DNA from 4 places in the Bradyrhizobium sp. USDA 3315 genome. Region 3 is predicted to be linked to each of the others. Evidence: predicted binding sites of a transcription regulator. Region 3 holds the regulator's gene; each other region holds the start of a gene.
What was found. The regulator LexA, encoded in region 3, represses DNA repair genes until DNA is damaged. The targets are predictions, from matches to a motif close to TGTTCNNNNTGTGTTCNG.
Positions count from the first base shown of each region.

Region 1: a site for LexA is predicted at 2,337-2,354, ahead of ACVIYL_RS11975 (ATP-dependent Clp protease adaptor ClpS). Genes of this name have one in related genera too.
Region 2: a site for LexA is predicted at 1,358-1,375, ahead of recA (recombinase RecA). Genes of this name have one in related genera too.
Region 4: a site for LexA is predicted at 1,285-1,302, ahead of ACVIYL_RS17690 (PA0069 family radical SAM protein). Genes of this name have one in related genera too.

Region 1 is NZ_JBSRYP010000001.1:2,611,059-2,615,229, forward strand. Features, by position in the region: gene ACVIYL_RS11970 (tetratricopeptide repeat protein) at 1-570, shown strand, start outside; gene ACVIYL_RS11975 (ATP-dependent Clp protease adaptor ClpS) at 578-2,308, opposite strand; gene ACVIYL_RS11980 (mechanosensitive ion channel family protein) at 2,623-4,171, shown strand, end outside.
Region 2 is NZ_JBSRYP010000001.1:5,763,875-5,768,045, reverse strand. Features, by position in the region: gene recA (recombinase RecA) at 165-1,253, opposite strand; gene ACVIYL_RS26790 (hypothetical protein) at 1,852-2,073, opposite strand; gene ACVIYL_RS26785 (hypothetical protein) at 2,094-2,345, opposite strand; gene ACVIYL_RS26780 (hypothetical protein) at 2,455-2,640, opposite strand; gene ACVIYL_RS26775 (hypothetical protein) at 3,107-3,232, opposite strand.
Region 3 is NZ_JBSRYP010000001.1:6,706,300-6,710,470, reverse strand. Features, by position in the region: gene ACVIYL_RS31460 (HAD family hydrolase) at 1-626, shown strand, start outside; gene ACVIYL_RS31455 (molybdopterin molybdotransferase MoeA) at 653-1,864, shown strand; gene lexA (transcriptional repressor LexA) at 2,108-2,812, shown strand; gene ACVIYL_RS31445 (hypothetical protein) at 3,069-3,497, shown strand; gene ACVIYL_RS31440 (hypothetical protein) at 3,643-3,870, shown strand; partial or broken gene ACVIYL_RS31435 (ComEC/Rec2 family competence protein) at 3,867-4,171, opposite strand, start outside.
Region 4 is NZ_JBSRYP010000001.1:3,845,316-3,849,486, reverse strand. Features, by position in the region: gene ACVIYL_RS17690 (PA0069 family radical SAM protein) at 97-1,263, opposite strand; gene ACVIYL_RS17685 (glycosyltransferase) at 1,428-1,997, shown strand; gene ACVIYL_RS17680 (bifunctional helix-turn-helix transcriptional regulator/GNAT family N-acetyltransferase) at 2,043-2,984, shown strand; gene moaB (molybdenum cofactor biosynthesis protein B) at 3,185-3,748, opposite strand; gene ypfJ (KPN_02809 family neutral zinc metallopeptidase) at 3,922-4,171, opposite strand, start outside.

The DNA.
Region 1 (4,171 bases), 4.1 Mb from region 3:
GCAGCGACATCCTATCTGCGGGCGGATGCCGGCAAGCTTGCGCGCTGGCGCGAGGCGCTCGCCGGCGTGACCGCGCTGAAGGTCGGCGTGGTTTGGGCCGGCAATCCCAGGCACAAGGGTGACCGCCAACGCTCGCTGCCGGCGGACGCGGTGCTGCCGCGGCTGGTCACATCAGGCGTGCAGCTCTACAGCCTGCAGAAGGAGCCGCGGCCGGACGATGCTCCGGTGCTGCGGGGCCTTGGCGCAGGTATCGTCGACCTCGCGCCGACGCTCGGCGATTTCGCCGACACCGCGGCGGCCGTCTGCGCGCTCGATCTCGTGATCGCCGTCGACACCTCGGTGGCGCATCTCGCCGGCGCCCTTGGCCGCCCGGTCTGGATGTTGTGTCCCTATGCGCTCGACTGGCGCTGGCTGCGCGACCGCGCCGACACGCCCTGGTATCCGACCATGCGGCTGTTCCGCCAGGACAAGCCGCAGGCCTGGGACCGCGTGTTGGCCCGCGTGTCGGAAGAGCTTGCGCGCGTTGCGGCCGGCGAGCGTGCACTGCTGCTGCCGGCAGCGGCGAAGTGATCGGCCATCACCCCGCACTCATCCCCTGCGCGCCGCCGAGCAGCTTGGCGTTGAGCCGGCCGCCGTCGAACAGCATTTCATTCACCGCGCCGTCGACGTCGGAGGAGGTGACCTCGCGGCCACCGTCCCTGACGATGCTGGCCTGGGCGAGACGGCGCATCAGCTCCTTGATGAAGGCAGCGCTGACGCCTTCGGTGCGTCGCACGGCGTCGTCGATGACGGGCTGCGCGAGCGGCAGGCCCTTGCCGTAGAGCCCGATCAGCTTGCCGCGTCCGGTCTCGTCGGGTAGCGGCACCTCGATCGCCTGGTCAATGCGGCCGGGCCGGCCGGCCAGCGCGCTTTCCAGCTCTTCCGGCCGGTTGGAGGTCAGCACGAACAGGATGTCGCAATCCTCCTTCAGGCCGTCCATCTCGTTGAGCAGCTTGTTGAGCAGGGATTCCTCGCACGGTCCGCCCATGTCCTCGCGGTCGCGCGCGATCAGGTCGACGTCCTCGATCACGACCATGGTCGGCTGCAGCAGCCGTGCGAGGTTCATATAGGCGCCGAGCAGCCCGACCTGCTCGGCGGTGATGATCAGCGTGGTGTGATCGGGCAGGTTGGTGGCGAGATAGCGGATGGTGTGGGTCTTGCCGGTGCCGGGCGGGCCGTACAGCAGGATGCCCTTGCGGGTCGACTGGCCGAGCTCGCGCAGCAGATCGCGGCTTTCGACAAAGCCGAGCACATTGCGATCGAGCAGCCCCAGCGTCCGGTCCGGCAGGATCACGTCATCGCGAGCGACCGTCGGCAGGCGTTGCACGGTCAAGCCACGCGAACGTCCGCGATAATTGGCGCCATCCTCCAGCGACAGGATCTTGCCGCGATAGGATCGCGCTGCATGCACGGCGGCTTCCAGTTCGGCGAAAGTGCGCTGCACGAAAGCGTTGCCGGTCGCCCCGGCGGGCAACGCTAGCTCGATTCGCAGCGACGGTTCGTGATTATATTCGCGATGGAAGGTCAGCAGCACGGCGTAGCGCAGTTCGCCGGTTCGGCACAGCCATAGTCCATTGGCGAGGCATTTCACCGGCTCGGCCTCGCCGATATCGACGTCGCGATATTGCGGCGGCGCGATCGCCGGCGCGTTGCGGCCGGCCTTCATCAGCGCCGCGAAGTCGAGCGTCTCGTAGCGATATTCTTCATGGATGCCGAAGAAATGGATTGGATCGGTGAGCAGCTTGTCGATCGCGACCTGAACGTCGGCGCGCATGTGGCCCGGAAACTGTCGCGCCCGTGTCACGATCAGGTTGCGCGGAACGCCGGCGAAATGCCAGTCGAGCGCAACGTAAGCGGACCGAAACGTCTCGCCCGGCAATTCTTCCGAGCTGCGCCGTGCAGCGAGCAGGCAGTCGCTGCACAGCGACGCAGTCGTACCGGAGATCAGAATCTCCGTCACGGCCCTCGGGGCTTCGCAGAGATCGCAGGGGCGGCTGGCGTCGGCCGACTCGGTGGTGATCATCAACGGCTGGCCGTTGGAGCGGATCAGCCACTTCGCCGAGTTGAAGATGGCTCGCGCGACCGGTCCCGGAAAGGGGCCGCACGGAATGGCGCCCTTGGCCTCGATCAAGGCAGCGGAGGCGATGGCTTCCTGCTCGGATTTCCCAAACACCGTACGCAACAAATCCTGCACGAATTCCAGCGGGGTTTCATCGTCGTCGTGAATGAAGAGCCGCACCGGACCGTCGTCGCTAAACACGTCGTGCATGAAACCCCCGAAACGCAATTGGGAACAAAAGAACAAAATAAGAACATCATGGCGGCTCCCGCGCGTCAAGCGAAAGATTTTGCGGTCTCACCCCTGACGTGTAGTGAGCCGACCGGCCGGGAACCCGCACTGGAAGTGTAAACGCGGCTCAACGCCTGTGACGATTGTGTTGCGGCAAATGCCAAGAGATGGCCGTCACAGCGGCAAACTTCCGACACACCATCGGGGCGAAAAGGAGTATCCGACATGGCGCGAGCGCGAGAGCAGATTCCTCCCAAGGGTTTGCGGTCGCGCAGTTATTTTATGAGGCCCTCGTGTCGCACAAACTTCGCCTTGCGCTGCTTCTCGTCTTCACCTTGTTCGTCTCTCCCGCGCTTGCGCAGCCGGCCGCCAAGCCGGCGCCGCCGCAACCCGTTACCGGCAACGCGCTGACGCCCGAGCAGGCGAAACGTGCGCTCGACACGCTGCAGGACGACAAGAAGCGCGGCGAGATCATCAACACGCTGCGCGCCATCGCCAATGTCTCGCCGCAGGCGGCCGCCGCGGAGCCGGCGCCGGAGCAGCATTCGCCGATCCCGCTCACTGCCGACAGCCTCGGCGCACAGCTGTTGCTGATGGTGTCCGAGCAGGTCGGCGAGATGTCGCGCGAGGTCGCCGACGTCGCGCGCACGCTGACGCATTTCCCGGCGTTCTACTACTGGTTCGTGCGTACCGCCAACGATCCGGTCGCCTATGGCCTCTTGATCGATATCGCCTGGAAGCTGGCGCTGGTGTTCGGCTGCGCGCTGGCCGCCGAATGGGTGGTGTTCCGCCTGATCAAGCGGCCGGTCGCGTTCCTGGAAGCGCGGCTGCCGCAGACCGCGCGCATGCCGGTGCAGACGCTCGCCATCGTCGATCCGCCGTCGTCGGTTGCCGACGTCACGCCGGCGCCCGAGTTGCAGCGGCGCCGGCTCAGCCTGGCGCGGGCCTGGCAGTCGCTGGTCCGGCTGCCCTTCGTGCTTGGGCGCCTTTTGCTCGAATTGCTGCCGGTCGTCGTGTTCGGCGGCATCGCCACCGCGCTGCTCGGCACCGAGATCGGCGATCAATCGACCACGCGGCTCGTGATCCTTGCCGTCGTCAACGCCTATGTGTTCTCGCGCGTCTTGATCTGCGCGGTGCGCGCGCTGGCAGGGCCGTTCGGCCTGTTCCGCGTCCGTGCCGAGACTGCGGCCTATATCGAGATCTGGGCCCGGCGCATCGTCGCCGTCGGCGTCTCCGGCATCGCCTTTGCCAATGTCGCGCTGCTGCTCGGGCTGCATCGCGCCGGCTATGCCGCGCTGATCCGGCTCGTGATGTTGGTCGTGCATCTGTTCGTCGTCGTCATCATCCTGCAGTGCCGCCGCCAGGTCGCCGACGCCATCCGCGCGCCGGCCGATCGCACCGGGCTTGCGGCGCGGACGCGCAACCGGCTCGCGGCGCTCTGGCATGTGCTGGCGATCGCGCTCGACCTCGCGCTGTGGGCAGTGTGGGCGCTCAACATCCGCAACGGCTATTCGCTGCTGCTGCAATATTTCGTCGGCACTGTCGCGGTGCTGCTGGTTACCCGCCTCGTCACCATGGTGGTGCTGAGCCTGATCGATCGCGGCTTCCGCATCAGCCCGGAGTTGATCCAGCGCTTCCCAGGACTCGAGACCCGCGCCAACCGCTATCTGCCGCTGCTGCGCAAGGTGGTCACGGCAGTGATCGCCTTCATTGGCTTCGTCGCGCTGCTCGAGGTCTGGGGCGTCGATGCCATCGTCTGGTTCTATGGCGGCCAGATCGGAAGCCGCCTGATCTCGGCGCTGGTGACGATCGGCATTGCCGCGCTTGCCGCGGCCGTAATCT
Region 2 (4,171 bases), 940 kb from region 3:
AGACACACAAAACCAAACGGGCGCCGAGGACGTCGGCAACTCAACGTCCTCAGCGCCCGCTTGCAGCGAAGTCATGTGATCGCTTGAGCATGATCTCCGCGCAAACGCTTCGCGTTTGTCGCGAGGGAAAACCGCTTCGCACTTTTCCGGATCATGCTGGAGGCTTACTCTTCCGTCGGCTCCTCGCCCTCGGCGTCGCGCTCGGGCGTGCCGGCGAGGATCTGCTCGGAGATCAGGCCGGAGTTCTGCCGGATCGCGGCTTCGATCTTGGCGGTGATGTCGGGATTCGACTTCAGGAACGCCTTGGAATTCTCGCGACCCTGGCCGAGCCGCTGGCTGTCATAGGAGAACCAGGCGCCGGACTTCTCGACGATGCCGGCCTTGACGCCGAGGTCGAGGATCTCGCCCATCTTGGAAACGCCCTCGCCATACATGATGTCGAACTCGACCTGCTTGAAGGGCGGCGCCAGCTTGTTCTTCACCACCTTGACGCGGGTGGTGTTGCCGACGACTTCGTCGCGCTCCTTGATCGCGCCGATGCGGCGGATGTCGAGACGAACCGAGGCATAAAACTTCAGCGCGTTGCCGCCGGTGGTGGTCTCCGGCGAGCCGTACATCACGCCGATCTTCATGCGGATCTGATTGATGAAGATCACCATGGTATGGGACTTGTTGATCGAGGCGGTCAGCTTGCGCAGCGCCTGGCTCATCAGGCGGGCCTGCAGGCCCGGCAGCGCATCGCCCATCTCGCCCTCGAGCTCGGCCTTCGGCACCAGCGCCGCAACCGAATCGACCACCAGCACGTCGACTGCGCCGGAACGCACCAACGTGTCGCAGATTTCCAGCGCCTGTTCGCCGGTGTCCGGCTGCGAGATCAAGAGCTCATCGATGTTGACGCCGAGCTTGCGTGCATAGACCGGGTCGAGCGCGTGTTCGGCGTCGATGAAGGCGCAGATGCCGCCCTTCTTCTGCCCTTCCGCCACGGTGTGCAGCGCCAGCGTGGTCTTGCCCGAGGATTCCGGCCCGTAGATCTCAACGACGCGTCCCTTCGGCAGACCGCCGACGCCGAGCGCGATATCGAGCCCGAGTGATCCCGACGACACCGTCTCGACATCCATCGAACGGTCGTTCTTGCCGAGCTTCATCACCGAGCCCTTGCCGAACTGGCGCTCGATCTGGGAGAGCGCGGCTGAGAGGGCCTTGGACTTGTCCATGGAGGATCCTTCGACGATACGCAGTGCAGTGGCGGACATTTGGGATGTGCTCCTTATTGCGGGGATTCGCTAGCGGGACAAACGGGCGATGAGATCAGGCGGAATGCATTGTTGATGGGAACCTACGTACCACGTTTGTTCTATGTTCGCAATATGTTCTTTCGAGCAGACCGGTGCTGGCCTGTTTCCATCCCTAGTGGCCTGCTTTGATTTTTGGAGTGGCCTAGTTTGCCATTAACCCCGTTGCAACCAAGGGTTAGTCGATGTTCTCGGTAAGACTACTGAACCGCGCGGTGGATGTTCTCACCATAGCAATGGTTATGGTCCGCCAAGTGTTCGCTATCCCCAGCGGAGGAGTTACCGGGTGTTCTCCGTGGGGGAACGAAGTTCCGAGCGGAGGCAGAAAAAGAGGGCCAAATGGCGGGATTAGAGGTGCCCTTGATCTAACTCAATCGGCCGCACCTGGCCCGGCTCAACCCTCCGGGCATGAAGGAACCCGTCAAGCCTGAGGAGGAGCCAAAGCGCCCCACGCGCTTAGAGGAGGCTCGGCGCATCATCGAGGAGTATGCCAAAGACCTTCGCGAAATCATAAAGAAGCTTCGCGAGCGCTTGCACTGAGCCTCGCCTCAGTTTGAAATCAGTGAGGCTTTGGAGCGTCTTTCGGCGCTGGCACGCTAGCGTTCGGGTCAATACCGCAGCGCTTGGTTTGATAGCCATGCCAATCGATACCTATCCCCTTTTTCTTTGCGGGGTGGTTGTATTCCGCTTTGTACTGCGCCCGGCACTCCTCCATGGTCATGGCGTTGGCGGACGAAGTGAACAAGCCGATCACAGCAACGATAACCAGACAGCGACCCATGGAATATCCCCATCTTTTGGTTAGCCGCCGTAGCTCGGGCACACAATCGGCAACGGCTTTGCACCGGGCTTTCGGCGCTCATAGCCACGGCAGTAATTAGCGATGCACGCCTCGTTTCTGTGGCCCATGCATGCATCGCACCTCGCGACGCAATCTTCATAGGTCACGCCGGGGCGATGCTCATCAATAAGCCGCTTCGGCTTCTCTTGCTGCTGAGCCATAGCCGAGAGCGCAGCCAGAACCAGAGCAAGCAACGCGATGCCGGATTTCATGGCCGATCCTCCTAGCTCGTGGAGGACTGTTAATCTGTCATGCCGCCCCGGAACTTGACGCAGATCAAGAGGCGCTGAGGCCGCCTCAGTTGGCGGCCTCTTTCATTTATCAGTCAAACACGTTCTTCTCGGGATAGAACGTCTTGATCCCGGTAAGCCGATCAATGAGTTTCTGGATATTTTCCTGATCGAACAAAACCGCGATGATTTCGACTCGGTCGTCCTGCATCGACACGGCCATTTTCGTCTTGAAGTTATCAATCCCTCGATTGTCGATCTGAGGGGGCACAAGCATACCCGCAACTCGGGCCGTGCCCTCAAGGGGAGCAGATGGGGTCCATCAATTTCCGTGGGACGCTATCTGTTCTTGATTTAGCTCAACGAGCGGAACAGCCGGCGTCTGTTAGCGCGGTTTGTAAATCGCAATGACTTGGCGGAATTCGTCGTCGTCATCGACGGTCAGTAAACCGACGACCATCCAGCCTGCGCATAAGCCGAGAACCATCAGCGCCGTTTTTAGCCACTGTCTCATAAAGGCTAGTATGCTCCGAGAACCAGGCATTTTACCACCCCATGGCGCGTTGCCGTGGCACAAATTGCACTAGCGGCTATCCGGCATTCAGGAATAGGATTTCAACCCCAACCGCAGGGGTTGTGTCATGGGCAGTGACCTACCTTTCAATGCGCTCATCGTGGCGCTCGGGCTGAGCCCCATCGCAATAGTGGCTATCGTCCTATTGATGTGAAAAACGGAGGCCGCCTCAGTTGGCGGCCTCTTTCGGTGCATCAGGCGGCAACGGGATTGGCAACTCAAGCTGATGTTCGAAACCAAATCGTTTGGCGATTTTGTTTTCGTATTCCTGTTTATCCTCGGAGGACTCTGCCATTTCCAGCACTCGCCCTAAGGTGCCTGCCCAGCGCGCGCGCTCCGATGATATTCAAAAACTGAAATAGCTTCTTCGCTCGATCTCCTCCGCGCGTCTTATGCGCCTTGAGAAGTTCGAAGATTTTCCCGCTGCTCTGAGCAAGTGGATAATAGACATGGTTCACCATGCCGCAACGGTGACAGGACCAACATGTCGCGGGCCGCCATCTCTCTATTTGCGAAGGGCGAGCGCGGTCAGGACTTCCCTGCCCCTGTTTCGCGCATCACAAGTGAGAGCCCGCTATGGGACTGGTTCCATGTGGCTCGATGGATGTACAAGCGCGGATCGCTGACGTTAGAAAGCGTAATCCGCGCGAAGATGGTAAGGCAGGTCAACCGCGCCGTCTCAGAAACAGGTGGCCGGCTAGAGCAGTCCCGATACGGTCGTAAGCTATTGCAAGAGATTCATGCAGTAGCCGCATGATCCGAGAGCCCGGCGCGAGCCGGGCTTTTTGGGGCCCCAAAGAAACGGCCCCAGCGAGCGGAGGGTTAATCACGCGAACAGAAGCCACACTATGCTGGCAAGAAGCGAGATGAACGAGACCGCCACGAGACCGACGAGAGCAATCTCCACACCGTCTATCCGATCAGAATACAGCCGCATTGAAATCATCCCTCCCAGCGATAAGGGATCGACTTCTGTAACGGATCGGAAGGTGTCCTAGTTCCCGGCAGCGGGTGTCCTAATTAGGACAGCACCAGCAGACCAAGTGCTGTCCGTCTTTAAGCCCCCGTACCCTAATTTGATTTTTGGAGTGTCCTAGTTCGGATTAAGCGAACGGAAACCGTAGCTTGGCCGGTGTTCTCAGTAGGACTACCGAGGCACCCCATCGGATGCTCTATCCCCGTCCCGCCTTTGACCGAGATCAGGGAATTTAATCTTGAGAGAACGAACCGGGGG
Region 3 (4,171 bases):
TGACCTCGCAATTCTCTCCCAACTCCGTCGACGTGCTGCTGTTCGATATCGGCCGCGTCGTGCTCGACATCAACTTTGACAAGGTGATGGCGCACTGGGCGCAGCATGCCGGCTGTGCGCCCGCCGAGCTCGCCACGCGCTTTGTCGTCGACGACAGTTTCAAGCATCATGAGATCGGCCGGATCGACGACGCGGCATTCTTCGAGAATCTGCGCCGGACGCTCGGCATCAACATCACGGACGCCCAGTTCCTCGAAGGCTGGAACGCGATCTTCACCGGCGAGATGCCGGGCATCGCCCCGCTGCTCGCGGCGGCCGCCAAGCGGATGCCGCTCTACGCCTTCTCCAACACCAATCCGGCCCATGTCGCGCATTTCTCGGTCACCCATGCCGAGCTGCTCAGCCATTTCCGCAACGTCTTCCTGTCCTCGAGCATCGGCTTCCGCAAACCCGACGCCGAGGCCTACGATCATGTGGTAAAAGCCATCGGCGTGCCGGCGTCGCGGATCCTGTTCTTCGACGACCTGGCCGCCAATATCGAAGGTGCGCGGGCGCGCGGCCTTCATGCTATCCACGTGACGTCGACGGATGACGTGGCAAGGGCTTTGACCGCACTTGGAATTTGAACATTAAGAATTGAGGAGCTCTGAGCGTGGCCCTGATGCCGGTTGCCGATGCCCTGTCCGCCGTCCTCGCCGGCGCCGAACCGCTGCCGGAGGAGATGGTCGCGCTCGATGCCGCCTACCACCGCACGCTTGCGCACGACCTCGCGGCGCTCCGCACCCAGCCGCCGCAGCCGATGTCGGCGATGGACGGCTATGCGGTGCGCGCCGCCGATGCGGCTGATCTAAAGGCCCGGCTCAAGGTGATCGGCGAAGTCGCCGCCGGCCGGCCGTTCGAGCGGACGGTCGGCGCCGGCGAGGCGGTGCGGATCTTCACCGGCGGCGTGATCCCCAATGGCGCCGACGCGGTGATCATCCAGGAGGACACCGCCGTCGACGGCGACCACATCACGATCACGGAGGCCGCCAGCGTCGGGCGGCACATCCGCCCGGCTGGGGTCGACTTCCGTGAGGGCGAGGTGCTGCTCGCCGGCGGCAGCCGCCTGTCCGACCGCGCGCTGTCGCTGGCGGCCGCCATGAACTATCCGGAACTTGCGGTGCGCCGCCGCCCGAAGGTCGCGGTGCTGGCGACCGGCGACGAGCTGGTGATGCCGGGCTCGCAGCCCGGTCCCGGCCAGATCGTCTATTCCAACGGCTACGCGCTGCGAGCGCTGGCGCGCGCCGAAGGCGCCGAGACCGTCGACCTCGGCGTTGCCGCCGACACGGTAGAGGCGACCACGGCGGGCATCCGCCGGGCACGCGAGGCCGGCGCCGATGTCCTCATCACGACAGGCGGCGCCTCGGTCGGCGACCACGATCTCGTCAAGCGGTCGCTGGAAGCCGAGGGCGTCGAGATGGCGTTCTGGCGGATTGCGATGCGGCCCGGCAAGCCGATGATGCATGGCCGGCTCGGCGCGATGCGGGTGATCGGTCTGCCCGGCAATCCGGTGTCGTCCTATGTCTGCGCCTTCCTGTTCCTGGTGCCGTTGATTCGGGCGCTGAGCGGCCGGAAAGTGATTCATCATCGCCGCGCGAGCGCCCTGCTCGGCCGCGACCTCGCAGCCAACGACCAGCGCGAGGACTATCTGCGTGCGCGTCTCGAAGCGCGCGAGGACGGCACGCTGATCGCAACGCCGGTGACGCAGCAGGACTCGTCGCTGCTCGGGAATCTCGCTGCGGCACGGGCACTTCTCGTGCGCCCGCCGTTCGCGGCGGCGGCCGTCGAAGGCAGCGAATGCGAGATCCTGACACTGCCCGAATAGGGTTTTCGCGCCCCGCCGATTGTGCGTTGCCCGACACGTTCACCGGAAATTAAGTGGTTGCGGAACACATATCGAACATATAGTGTCCGTTCATGATTTGTTTCGAGTACTGGTGTCTACAATCGGGAAGCCGCGTGGAAGCAGGTGCATCGAGCACATGCTCCTGAGGTCAGGCCCGGCCTGCAGGCCCCACCAGAAGAGTCTCGGAATCGAACGACGCTATCAACCGGGGGAATACTCGAGATGCTCACGCGCAAACAGTACGAACTACTGCGTTTCATCAATGAACGTCTGAAAGAGGCCGGCGTACCGCCCTCCTTCGACGAGATGAAGGATGCGCTCGACCTGCGCTCGAAGTCCGGTATCCACCGCCTGATCACTGCGCTGGAGGAGCGCGGCTTCATCCGCCGCCTGCCGAACCGCGCCCGCGCCATCGAGGTCATCAAGCTGCCCGAACTCTCGGCCGGCGGCGGCAACGGCCGCCGCGGCTTCACGCCCAGCGTCATCGAAGGCACCCTCGGCCGGCGCGCCAGCACGCCGCCGATTGCCGAGGACGACGGCAACCGTCCGGTCGCGGTCCCCGTGATGGGCCGGATCGCCGCCGGTACGCCGATCGAGGCGCTGCAGACCCGCAGCCACACCATCAGCGTGCCGCCCGACATGCTCGGTGCCGGCGAGCACTATGCGCTCGAGGTGCGCGGCGACTCGATGGTCGATGCCGGCATCCTCGACGGCGACATGGCGCTGATCCAGCGCAACGACGTCGCCAATACCGGCGACATCGTGGTGGCGCTGATCGACGAGGAGGAAGCCACCCTGAAGCGCTTCCGCCGCCGCGGCGCATCGATCGCGCTCGAGCCGGCCAACACCGCCTATGAAGTGCGCATCCTGCCGCCGAACCGGGTCCGCATCCAGGGCAAGCTGATCGGCCTTTATCGCAAATACTGAATTGCAAATACTTGCGGCGGCCGGGAACGAGCAACACGTCGGATCGTTCCTTGCATGATAGTGTAGCGTACGGCCTGCCCGATGCGCTCCGATACCTCTCGCGCAGCGTCGCGTGTTTGTGATCGGAGCGATCTCGGACCAGTCGTACAATCGCCCAGAAACGAGCAGACGCTCGTTCGCTATCGTCCACTCTGGTAGAGGCCCTAATGCCTCAAGGAGAGGCACGGGTCGCTACCTCGAAATGAGGAGCCATCCGATGTGTGACTATAGTCTGCACGCCGTGGCATCGCGCCCCGCCATTGTCGGAGAGACGCTGATCACGACGACGTTCCGCGGCACGTCGACCCGCGGCTTTGCTTCGGAGAATGACCCCACTGTCGCGGTCTGCATGCTGCCGGGCACCGAGCTCGCTTTCGCCGAGAACGTTCGCTACGACAGCCGCTGGATCTGGACCAAGACGCTGAACTATCGCGTCGGCGTGTTCAACGAAGTCGAGCCCGACGTGCCTGATCGGCATCATGACGCGGTCGAATTCCCCGACGGCAGCCATGTGCTGGTGACCCAGCTGGTCGAGGGACAGCGCGTTAGCGTGCTGCAATTGCCGGCGCTGCATCCGCCGGTCGAGCAGAAGCCGAAGGTTGTGGAGCGGCGGCCCTCCGCATTCGCAACGCTGTTTTTGGGTTGAGCGCATCGTCGCCGCGGAATGAGCTGTTCGGCGGCGGATGACCTAAGCAATTTCGGGCGACCCCGGACTCCCGCTTCCGGGGCGCAGAAGGAGATTTGCGTCGGCCGGCGCCTTGGCGCATCATCGGGCACGGAGGACGTGCGCGGTGGTCGATAAGGTCACATGGCAAAAGGCTGGACGCGTCACGGAACCGGGCCGCTACATGTTCCGGTTCGGTTGGCTGACGGTAACGGCCGACGACCTGAAAGTCTGGGAGCAATTTCCCGAGGCTTCCTTCACCCTCGTCAAGAAGCCCGACGCCGGCCCCGACTCCGACGAATACCATCTCGGCCTGTTCGAGCTGCCGAGCGGCCCCTCGCCGGACCACGGCTAATCATCGCCCTGCAGATCGGTCTCGGCCGGCGTCGCATCCACCGCAGGCCGCGGCGCGGCGGCGGGCGCGCGCAGCGTCGTTTCGCTCTCGCCGTCGCCGGGAACTGCCGGCGACCACGGCCGGTCGATCCCGCCGGGCTTGACCGCATCGACGGCGTAGCCGTCCCTGATCCTTCGCAGCACCAGCGCGCCGTGGCGGCGCAGCCGCTCGGCATCGATCACCGATGCCGCGCAGCCCTGCGGCGCCGGCCGCGCCGTCACGATCAGGGCTGCGCGCTCGCAGTCGTCCGCCAGCGCCTCCG
Region 4 (4,171 bases), 2.9 Mb from region 3:
CGTAGCCCGGATGGAGCGAAGCGCAATCCGGGAAAGCTTCAGCCGCTAACACGGGACCCCGGATTTCGCTGGGCTCCATCCGGGCTACGCCCTCGCCTAGAATAGACTGAGTTGCTGCCCGTTGCGCTTCGGCTTGGCGAAGTGATCGGTGGTCAGCTTGGTCCGCCTCTTGTTGAGGCCGAGCTTTTCGCAGGCGATCTCGAAGCGGCGGCCGATCATCCAGGCCATCGGGCCGGTGCCCTTCATCCTGGTGCCCCATTGCGAGTCGTAGTCGCGGCCGCCGCGCATGTCGCGGATCAGCGTGAAGACGTGACGGTAGCGGTCGGGATAGTTCGCCATCAACCATTCGCGGAACAGATCGCGCACCTCGAGCGGCAGGCGCAGCAGCACGTAGCTCGCCTCCCTGGCGCCGGCATGTGCGGCGGCATCGAGGATGCGCTCGATCTCGGAGTCGTTCAGCGCCGGGATCACGGGCGCGACCATCACCGTGGTCGGGATGCCGGCGTCGGCGAGCCGCTTGATCGCCTCGAGCCGCTTCGGCGGGGTCGAGGCGCGCGGCTCCATGGTGCGGGCAAGCTTCGGGTCGAGCGTCGTCACCGAGAGCGCGACCTTGGCGAGATTGCGCTTGGCCATCCGCGCCAGGATGTCGATGTCGCGGGTGACCAGTGCCGACTTGGTGACGATACCGACCGGATGGCCGGCGCGCTCCAGCACCTCGAGGATGGCGCGCATGATCTTCCGGTCGCGCTCGATCGGCTGATAAGGATCGGTGTTGGTGCCGATCGCGATCATCCGCGCCTCGTAGTCCGGCGCCGCCAGCTCCTTCTCGAGCAGCGCGGGTGCGTCCGGCTTGGCGAACAGCTTCGATTCGAAGTCCAGCCCCGGCGACAGGCCGAGATAGGCGTGGGTCGGCCGCGCGAAGCAATAGACGCAGCCATGCTCACAGCCGCGATACGGATTGATCGAACGGTCGAAGCCGATGTCGGGCGAGTCGTTGCGGGTGATCACCTTGCGCGAGGTATCGAGCGCCACGCTGGTCGCAAATGGCGGCAGGTCCTCAAGGCTCTGCCAGCCGTCGTCGAAGGCAACCCGCGCCTCGGCCTCGTAGCGGCCGCTGGCGTTGGACTGCGCGCCGCGACCGCGCCGCCGCTCGCGCTCGATTGCGACCGCAAGCTCGGGAAAAGGGGAAGGTGCACCCGCCGGGTTATCGGAGGGCGCCGTTACCGGCGGGTGCTTGAGGGCATGAGAGGATGCTCGGCTCATGCTTTGAAGCTAACACAGCACGAGAACAAATCAAGAACATGAACGGAGAAATTCCACAAAACCTTGCTACAAAATTCTGCAGGCGAACAGGCTGCTTTGAATATGACAAGGTGATAACACGGCCGGAGTTTCTCCACCGTTTGAGCCATCGAAGCCTCAAAATCATGCTGAGCGTGATCATTCCAACCGACGGCGTCGAGCGCACCGCGGTCGCAACATTGGCGGCGCTGGTGCCGGGCGCGGCCGCCGGCGTCATCCGCGAAGTGCTGCTGGTCGACCGCGGCAACAGCGATGTGATGGAGCGCGTCGCCGACGTCGCCGGCTGCCGCTTCCTGCGCTTCGAGGGCACGCGCGCCGCCGCGCTTGCGGCAGGCGCGCGGCAGGCGCGGTCGCCCTGGCTGATGTTCCTGCATCCGGGCGCGGTGCTCGATGCCGGCTGGATCGAGGAAACCACCCAGTTCATCCAGATGGTGGCGGCGAGCGGCAAGGACCGCGCCGGCATCTTCCGCTACGCCCGCGCACCCTACACCGATCCGGGCCTGCGCGACGGCCTCAAATTCGTTGCCCGGATGATCACCGGGCCCTCGGCCGAACAAGGCCTTTTGATCGCGCGCGAGCATTACGAGCGGATCGGCGGCTACCGGCCCGACGCCCGCCGCTCCGAGGCGCGCCTGCTGCGCCGGCTCGGCCGTTCCTCCCGCACCATGCTGCGGAGCCGGATCATGGTGGCCTGAACAAAGCGCTTGCGGATTATTTGATTCCGTCAAATAATATATTTGATGAAATCAAATTCCTATGACACCACGCTCGAGAACCAGGTCGCCGCGGTCCGCGGCTTCAGCCGGTTCTATACCCGCAAGCTCGGCATCATCGAGCCGAAGCTGCTGCACTCGACATTCACGCTGCAGGAAGCGCGGATCATCTACGAGCTCGCGCACCGCGAAAATTGCACCGCAACCGACCTGGTGCGCGATCTCGACCTCGATGCCGGCTTCGTCAGCCGCACGCTGGCGGCGCTGCAGCGCCGCCAGATCGTGACGCGGAAGCCATCGAAGGCCGACAAACGCGTCAACGAGGTGGCCCTCACCGCCAAGGGCCGTACCGCAGCCGCCGATCTCGACCGCCGCTCGCGTAGCGAGGTCGGGGCACTATTGAAGCAGATGGACAGCGACCGTCGCGCCGCGGTGGTGCGCGCCATGGGCACGATCGAGCAATCGCTGGAGCCGCCGGCCGAGAAACCGGTCGGCTTCCTGCTGCGCAGCCATCGCGTCGGCGACATGGGCTGGATCGTCTCGCGGCAAGGACAAGCCTATGCGGAGGAATATGGCTGGGACATCAGCTACGAGGCGTTGGTGGCCGATATCTGCGCGCAGTTTTTGCGATCGTTCGATCCGGCCCGCGAGCATTGCTGGATCGCGGAGGTCGACGGCGAGCCGGTCGGCTCGGTCTTCCTGGTCGACGGCGGCGACGGGGTCGCCAAGCTGCGCCTGCTGCTTGTGGAAGAAAAGGCGCGCGGGCTCGGCGTCGGCCGCGCCCTGGTGGAGCAATGCATCCGCGCCGCGCGCGAGAAGGGCTACACGAAGATGACGCTGTGGACCCAGAGCATCCTGTTCGCCGCGCGCGGCATCTACGCCCGCGCCGGCTTCCAGCGGGTCAAGGAAGAGAAGCATCACAGTTTTGGCGTCGACCTGGTCGGCGAGACCTGGGAGCTGGAGTTGTGAAGCCGCAGCGCCGAGACGTCTGGACTGCGTAGCCCGGATAGAGCGAAGCGCAATCCGGGAGCGGTGCTGCCGCGGAAGAGACTGCCCCGGATTTCGCTTCGCTCCATCCGGGCCACGGAAGCTCACCCTTGAGATTCGGGTTCGTGGTTCACACGCCCTCAGATGCGCAATTGCGCGTCGGGATGACAAAAAAGCAGCGGCTAAGCGCTCGCGCCTTTCGCCTTTGGCCGGCGCAGATGTTCATCCAGCCGCGGCATGATCTCGACGAAATTGCAGGGGCGCGTGCGGTAGTCGAGCTGCGCGGCCAAAATGCCGTCCCAGCCATCGCGGCAGGCGCCGGGCGAGCCCGGCAGGCAGAAGATGAAGGTCGCGCCCGCAACGCCGGCGGTGGCGCGGCTCTGGATCGTCGACGCCCCGATCTTGGCGTGGCTCAGCATGTGGAAGGCGATCGAAAAGCCGTCCATCCGCTTCTCGAACAACGGCTCGACCGCCTCCGGCGTCACGTCGCGGCCGGTAAAGCCGGTGCCGCCGGTGGTGATGACGGCATCGACGGCAGGATCGGCGATCCAGCGCCGGATCACGGCTCTGATCGCCTCGACATCGTCGGTGACGATCTCGCGCGCCGCGAGCTTGTGGCCGGCCGCGGTGAGACGATCGGCGAGCGTGGTGCCCGACTTGTCATCCGCCAGCGAGCGGGTGTCGGAAATCGTCAGCACCGCAATGTTGAGCGGGATGAATGATTTGGATTCGTCGAGTGAGGACATTTACACCTCTTTCCATCCCGCTGACGTGCTCGCCTTACGGTGCACTTGCACCGGTGAGCGAGCCTCGAAGGATGGGCCACGGGCTCCGCAATCCTTCGAGGCCCGCCAAGAGGCGAACATATCCCGAGTGAGCGCATTCGCGCTCATCCGGGGATGACGCTACCGGCACACGGCTACAAGCTACCGCCGAACGTGTTGCAGGCCTGCACTGTGCCCTGCTGGTAGCCCCTCATGAACCACTCCTTGCGCTGCGCCGCGGAGCCGTGGGTGAATGAATCAGGCACCACCCTGCCCGTCGCCTGCCGCTGCAGCGTGTCGTCGCCGATCGCGTTCGCGGTGGTCAGCGCGGCATCGATGTCGCCGGCCTCGAGGAAGCCCGGCCGCTTCTTCTCCTCGCGGTTGACCCAGACGCCGGAAAGGCAA